One region of the Oceanisphaera sp. IT1-181 genome, then DNA from elsewhere that is predicted to be linked to it. Evidence: riboswitches for the same ligand, from Rfam matches in the RefSeq annotation. Region 1 holds a riboswitch; each other region holds the start of a gene.
The links. A riboswitch is a leader RNA that binds a small molecule or an ion and turns the genes downstream of it on or off. The one in region 1 is predicted to bind thiamine pyrophosphate.
Positions count from the first base shown of each region.

Region 2: it holds a riboswitch for thiamine pyrophosphate, as region 1 does, so the genes downstream of both, thiD (bifunctional hydroxymethylpyrimidine kinase/phosphomethylpyrimidine kinase) here and thiC (phosphomethylpyrimidine synthase ThiC) in region 1, are expected to answer to the same signal.
Region 3: it holds a riboswitch for thiamine pyrophosphate, as region 1 does, so the genes downstream of both, R0134_RS10955 (TonB-dependent receptor) here and thiC (phosphomethylpyrimidine synthase ThiC) in region 1, are expected to answer to the same signal.

Region 1 covers NZ_CP136856.1:52,678-54,942, reverse strand. The annotation lists gene thiC (phosphomethylpyrimidine synthase ThiC) at 1-1,192, opposite strand, end outside; TPP riboswitch at 1,271-1,375, opposite strand; gene R0134_RS00190 (o-succinylbenzoic acid (OSB) synthetase) at 1,707-2,265, shown strand, end outside.
Region 2 covers NZ_CP136856.1:3,423,998-3,426,262, forward strand. The annotation lists gene R0134_RS15225 (putative monovalent cation/H+ antiporter subunit A) at 1-130, opposite strand, end outside; gene thiD (bifunctional hydroxymethylpyrimidine kinase/phosphomethylpyrimidine kinase) at 418-1,308, opposite strand; TPP riboswitch at 1,348-1,459, opposite strand; gene polA (DNA polymerase I) at 1,607-2,265, opposite strand, start outside.
Region 3 covers NZ_CP136856.1:2,457,480-2,459,744, reverse strand. The annotation lists gene R0134_RS10955 (TonB-dependent receptor) at 1-1,097, opposite strand, end outside; TPP riboswitch at 1,178-1,282, opposite strand; gene R0134_RS10950 (NAD(P)/FAD-dependent oxidoreductase) at 1,485-2,265, opposite strand, start outside.

The sequences.
Region 1 (2,265 bases):
CGGCACAGATCTCACAAATATCGCGAAAACGCTCATATAAGAAGCTTTCTTTATGATGGGATAAACACCATTTAGCCATAATAGAGCCGCCGCGGGAGACGATGCCGGTCACGCGCTTGGCCGTCATCGGCACATAGCGCAGCAAGACGCCGGCATGAATGGTGAAGTAGTCCACACCCTGCTCGGCTTGTTCAATCAAGGTATCGCGAAACACTTCCCAGTTAAGATCTTCGGCCACGCCGTTCACTTTTTCCAACGCCTGATAGATAGGGACGGTACCTATGGGTACTGGGCTATTACGCAAGATCCACTCGCGAGTCTCGTGAATATTACGGCCCGTAGACAGGTCCATCACGTTATCGGCACCCCAGCGAGTGGCCCACACTAACTTCTCTACTTCTTCCTCAATCGACGAAGTTACCGCCGAGTTACCGATGTTGGCATTGATCTTAACCAAGAAGTTGCGCCCGATAATCATCGGCTCAGATTCGGCGTGGTTAATGTTGGCCGGAATAATGGCGCGACCTTCGGCTACTTCTTTACGCACAAACTCAGGAGTAATACTCTCCGGCAGGTTGGCGCCAAAGCTTTCACCCTTATGCTGTTGCAGCAGCATTTCATCACGCACTCGCTCACGACCCATGTTTTCACGGATGGCGATATATTCCATTTCCGGCGTGATAATGCCTTTGCGCGCATAATGCATTTGGGTCACGCAATGGCCTAACTTGGCTTTGCGGGGTTTGGGCATCTGCTCAAAACGCAGGTGATCCAGGCCATCATCGGCCATGCGCTCTTGGGTAAACTCAGAGCTCACTTGTGCCAATTCAACCGTATCTTCACGGTCCAAAATCCACTGGCGGCGCAGCTGGGGCAACCCTTGGCGTACATCAAGCTCGGCGCTTGTGTCGCCATAAGGGCCTGAGGTGTCATAGATAGGTACAGGCGCATTAGGCTCAAGAATGGGGTTTTCTTCACTGCCGCCTTTAAAGCTATCGGCCAAGTGAATTTCGCGCATCGCCACTTGTATATCTGGGCGTGAGCCTTGGATAAAAATGCGCTTAGAATTAGGAAAGTGTTCGCCTTTGAGGTTATCGATAAACTCTTGGGCTTGGCTGCGCACTTCGCGACGGTTAATTTTCTTAGGCTTTTGATCTGAAACGTTCGTTAGTTTTGGTGCTTTCGTTGACATAGCAATCTCACTTAAATCCATGTTGGGTGAAAATGCTTGTCAGGAGTGTTGATGAAGAACTTGGCAGAGGAGGTAAACGCCAAATTCTCACTTGCTTCCCTTACGCAGGTATTAGCCTGATCAGGTTCAACGGATCCCACTTACTGTGGTCTCAGCCCATATAGAGCACTCCGACAAGATAGTGGTCAGTAAAGCAGATCTCGATTACAAAAGCAAAGCTGCGAGAAGGTGAAATCAGTACGTCTTTACACTGTAGGGTCGAATTCATTCGACCGATTGTTAAGTGCGCGGTGATTTCTGGTCGAATAAATTCGACCCTACAAAAAACGGTGTGCCATTTAGATATTTGCTCCTCCAAAGGCTAACCCCAACGCTATCAGCGCTGCAAAACAGTAAGGCACCTTACATGCTGGCCAGCCCGCTGAACGCATGTTAGTTTCATGTAAAAGTAAGTATGTGAAAGCAAATGCATAGCGTTAAGCTAAAAAAGCCAACACTCAGAAGTAGAGAACTTATGCACATTAACCTCTATCGCTATCAATTGCCGTTGACCATGCCGCTCACCATCAATGGCAGCACTATCGTCCACCGTGAGGGTTTTTATGTGGAAATTGAGGGGCATTGGGGCGAAATTTCACCTCTGCCTAATGACTTATCCAATGGACAAGGCGACAGCGATTTAAGCTTAGAGCAAGACTTGCTGGTGGCCGTTGAGCGTTTGCGCCACGGGTTGGCTTATGGGGCCAGATTGCCGGCGGTACAGTTTGGTCTAGATTGCGCACTGGCTAAAGTGAGCTCGGCACCTTTAACGGTGCAGCAAACCCCACATTCTTTACCGCTATTTTCTTTACCGCTACTGGAGGGCCCAAGAGATCCATTAGTGCGCGCTTGGCGCTGTCGGCGCGTCCATCCAGAGCGTGCTTGGCTCACTCTCACCGGCGATGTGCACTACGACGCCAGTTTAGTGCGCGAGCTCTGCCTGTTAGCACCCTCTGTACGCTTAGTGCTGGACGCCGCGGGACGCTTAGATAAGGAGCAAATCGGGGGTTTATGGCAGCGTATAGATGGTAGCC
Region 2 (2,265 bases), 200 kb from region 1:
ACGTTAAAAAATAGCCAAACAATGCCGCCGGCAGTACCGACAGGCACCAACCAATCTTCGCGCCCATAATGCGAGACAGTTGTGGCACCAGAAAGGCTAAAATAAAGCCCGATAAAATGGCAACAAGCATAGGAAAATGCCTCCTTTCCTTGCCTGTTCAGGCAATAGAATAAGCTAAAAATAGGGAAGAGATAACACTGGGCAGAGGCTATAGTTAGAAGCTATTTCGATTATTTATCAATAAGCTTATCAATCAGTTAATCGATTATTTTTATATTATTATGGCGATCGATACTACAAGTCGACCTAGTAAAACGCAAGCAGGCCACAGTTTTTTCGCCCGCTTGATAACGTTAATTGAGAGATTGATCTAAGTATTCACCAACTCTATATGCAATAGCGATTCCAATATTTTATTTATGGTACAAGTCGGGTCGGGCCTATTTTGGTAGCGAAAAAATGCTCCACCGGACCTCGGCCTTGGCCGATACGCACTAAACTGCCAGCCAAAATCGCCTGATCGATATAGTGCTTAGCCCGCTCTACGGCTTCTTCTAAGCTAAAACCTTGACCTAAATAACTGGCCAGCGCCGCCGATAAAGTACAGCCAGTGCCGTGGGTATTCGCCGTCATAATGCGCGGCGTATCGAAGCAGCGCACTTGACCACCCATTAATAACCAGTCTGGGCTACGCGCTTCTTGTTGCAAGAAGCCGCCTTTGATTAATACCGCCTTACAATCCAACTGCTGTAAACCGGCAAATAAGGCTTCTACGTCAGACAAATACTCAGGAATCGCCACCCCCAATAAAGCCGCCGCTTCCGGTAAGTTAGGCGTGATCACATCCGCCAACGGCAGCAACTCGGTGCGCAAGCAATGCACCGCATCGTCCGCCAGCAACATGTCGCCATTGGCGGTCACCATCACAGGATCCACCACTAAATGCTGGGGCTGATAACGGCGCAACGCCGCCGCTACTGTGCGAATGGTTTCGCTATCACCGAGCATGCCTACTTTCACCGAAGTAATGGCCAAATCGCTGAATACCGCGTCTAATTGCGCTTGGATCATGGCTTGCGGCGTTGGGTGTACTGCGGTCACGCCTTGAGTATTTTGTGCAGTGAGGGCCGTTATCACAGAGCAGGCGTAACCGCCGGTGGCAGAAATGGCTTTAATATCCGCTTGAATACCCGCGCCACCGCTGCTGTCTGAGCCGGCAATGGTGAGGACTATTGGTTTTTGGTGATGTGGCTTTTGGTGATGAGGTTTTTGCTTATTTGCTGCATTAGCAGAGAACTGAGTGGACATTTATTAAGCTCCTTCGGGCGAAGGACTTGCAGGTAAAGTGGCACTTACCCGTTAGTTTCCTACGCCAGCATTAACTGGATCAGGTACAGCGGGTCCGGCATCTACCGTCTCAGCACTTAGGTTTTTGACCAAGGCTCCCCGACTAACAATGGTTGGATAATAGCGACCTACACCTTGAAAAGAAAGCCGTACGCTTTACGCCATACGCGGTAAGTCATACATAAAGAAACACCGAACCAACCGGCTCGGTGCTTTGTTGTTAACGTAACGCGTATAACGTACGGCGTGCAGCTGTCAGTTAATGCGCTTGATCCCAGTTATCGCCGTCGCCGGCTTCAACCAGTAATGGCACATCAATACTGGCCGCATGCTCCATGAGATCGCAGATCTGCTGTTTAAACTCTTCGACTTTATCTTCACGAATTTCAAACACCAACTCATCGTGTACTTGCATCAGCATGCGCACTTCACCGTCGGCTTGGCTCTTTAACCAAGCCGCGACCTTGATCATGGCTTTCTTGATGATATCGGCGGCGGTTCCCTGCATTGGCGCGTTGATCGCGGCACGTTCGGCGCCTTTACGGCGCGCACCGTTTTTAGCGTTGATCTCAGGCAAATATAAGCGACGACCAAACAAAGTCTCCACGTAGCCTTTATCTGCGGCCAGAGCGCGGGTGTCTTCCATGTATTTGAGCACGCCTGGGTAGCGCTCAAAGTAAATATCCATATAAGCCTGAGACTCATGGCGCGCAATACCTAACTGGCGAGACAAACCAAAGGCACTCATGCCATAAATCAAACCAAAGTTAATGGCCTTGGCCCGACGACGCTGCTCGGTAGTTACGCTGTCGAGCGCCACGCCAAACACTTCCGCCGCGGTGGCCTTGTGGATATCCAAGCCTTGGCCGAAGGCATCGAGCAGGCCTTTATCTTTGGAGAGGTGCGCCATGATGCGCA
Region 3 (2,265 bases), 1.2 Mb from region 1:
AAATAATATAGGCCGCCGGTCCAGTCGGTGCTGTCGTTAAATAGCCGAGACTCTTCGGTGGAAATAAAGCGCACATCGACGGTGGCACCGCGCTCGTCCCTTTGGTAATTATCGGTGGCGCTGTAGGTGTCAGGGTGTAGGCTTGGATAGGTCCAGTCTACGTCAAAACCATATTCTAGATCGCTCTTATTGACGCTGATGGATGTTTCCTGAATAAAGTTCTCATTGCCATACCAAGTCGTTTTACCCGACAGTGCCAGCGTTTCTTGGCGGTCGTGGCCTGGGTTATCCGATAAGGTATGGCGGGTATTATCCAGAGAAAAGGCGTCATAACCGTTATCAACATTGGCGTAAAAGGCGGTGAGGTCTAAGTCCAAATCTTCACTGACGGCAATGCGAAACTTAGTGCGCAGCAGGGTTTCATCAATATTGTTAGTGTCGTCGCGATTTAGGTAATCGTTTTTCACAAAACCATCGCTGGTATTGCGCTGGGCGGCAACGCGATAGGAGACATTGTCGCTAATAGGCCCGCCTACGGCCGCCGCTAAGTTCTGGGTGTTGTACTCAGCCACCGTCAGTTCCACATCACCTGTTAAGGTGTCGGTAGGCTCATTGGCGCTAATGTTGATTAGGCCAGCCAAGGCGTTGGCGCCATACAAACTACTTTGTGGGCCACGCAGCACTTCTACCTGTTTAGTGTCCAGCAAGGTGGCACCTAAGGTCATGGCGCTCATGTCTATGCCATCGACCAACACACCTACCGAAGGATTAACTGCACCAATAAACTGGCTGCGCTCGCCCACACCGCGGATCTGGTAATATTTGCCGCGCGAGGCACCGGCGCTCAAGTTTACGTTAGGCGTTTGCGCCAATACGTCTTCAAGATGATTGTTGCCGGGCTTATTGAGCTCAGCTTCATCAATCACGCTTACGCTGGCCGCAGTTTCTTGCAGGCTGTCATCACGAAAGCTGGACGTAACGGTGGTGGTGTCTAGGGTATAAACCTCAGCCGCGACTGCATAAGTCGGTAACGCGGCCATTAGGCCTAAAGCCACGGCTGAAGATACCGCTGAGGGTAAAAAAGGTAATTTTGGCATTTCAAGTCTCCGCATAGATCTATAGGTTATAGATACGAAAACCGGGTAACGACGAGAGCAGGCAGGTGAGAGCAGAGCAAAGCGTTGCGGCTTCCTATTCCTACGCCGGTATTAGCCGGATCAGGTTCAAAGGGTTCGCGTCTGCGCATCTCAGGCAATCGTAACTGCCACCCCTTAGGATATGACTTATGGTTATAAGTCAGTCTGCATTATACCTATTTAGGCATTAAGGTCGAGATTTATACAGCAAAGCTGTTGTTCCTCTGCGACGGGGCCTTAACAAAAGGGGCCTCAACAAAAAAGCCGCGCTCTAGTGAGCGCGGCTGGTGACTGAATTCATCTTTCTGTATCAGCTTTATTTAGGTGCCTGTTTGTTTTCAGCATTTGTTACTTTAAACAACGCCCTCTAGGTTCATCGCTCTCATGCAGCACCACATCCGAGTGCAGAAATTGCGCCGCGTCTGCTGAATCCGTCACTTTAGTGGCGCTGCGCTCTAGCATCTCAGCTTCAAACTCGCCTAACACGCGGTTGCGAATGCCTGCATCGCGCCAGTTCGATTGTGGCCGGCAGCTTCTGACAATAATGCGTGCCAGTGATAATGCATCGAGCAACGCTTGGTTAGCGCCTTGCCCTTTAAACGGGCTCATGGGGTGCGCCGCATCGCCAAGCAATGTAATGGGACCTGCGCTTGCCAATAATTCTGGCGTGAGTAAGGCGCGGTCATACACCGGATAGCCAGAAATTTGTGCATCCTGAGTGGCTGCCAAAATCTGCGGAATGGGCGAGTGCCACTGGGTGCGCTTGCAGGCTTCTGCCTTTAGCGCTGCAGTGCCTTGGGCACTCAAGGCTCTAGCTTCGTTTTCTGCCATAGGAAAGCTTAATTGCCACATCACAGAATCGGCGTCGTAGGGCATGATATAAATACGCTCATGGCCATTGGCGGTTTGAAATACCGTAGCAGAGTCCAGTAAATCACTGTCTACGCCTTCAAGCGCACTTAATGGGCAGATCCCTAAGATCACCATGCAATCCAAATAACGCAGGGAGCTTATGTCGTGCCCCAAAGCTAAGTGGCGAACGACACTTCTAATACCATCGGCACCCACCACCAAGTCCGCTTTGGCGCTTTGTATTTGTCCGTTCACCTCAAAGCTCAGCTCAACGCCT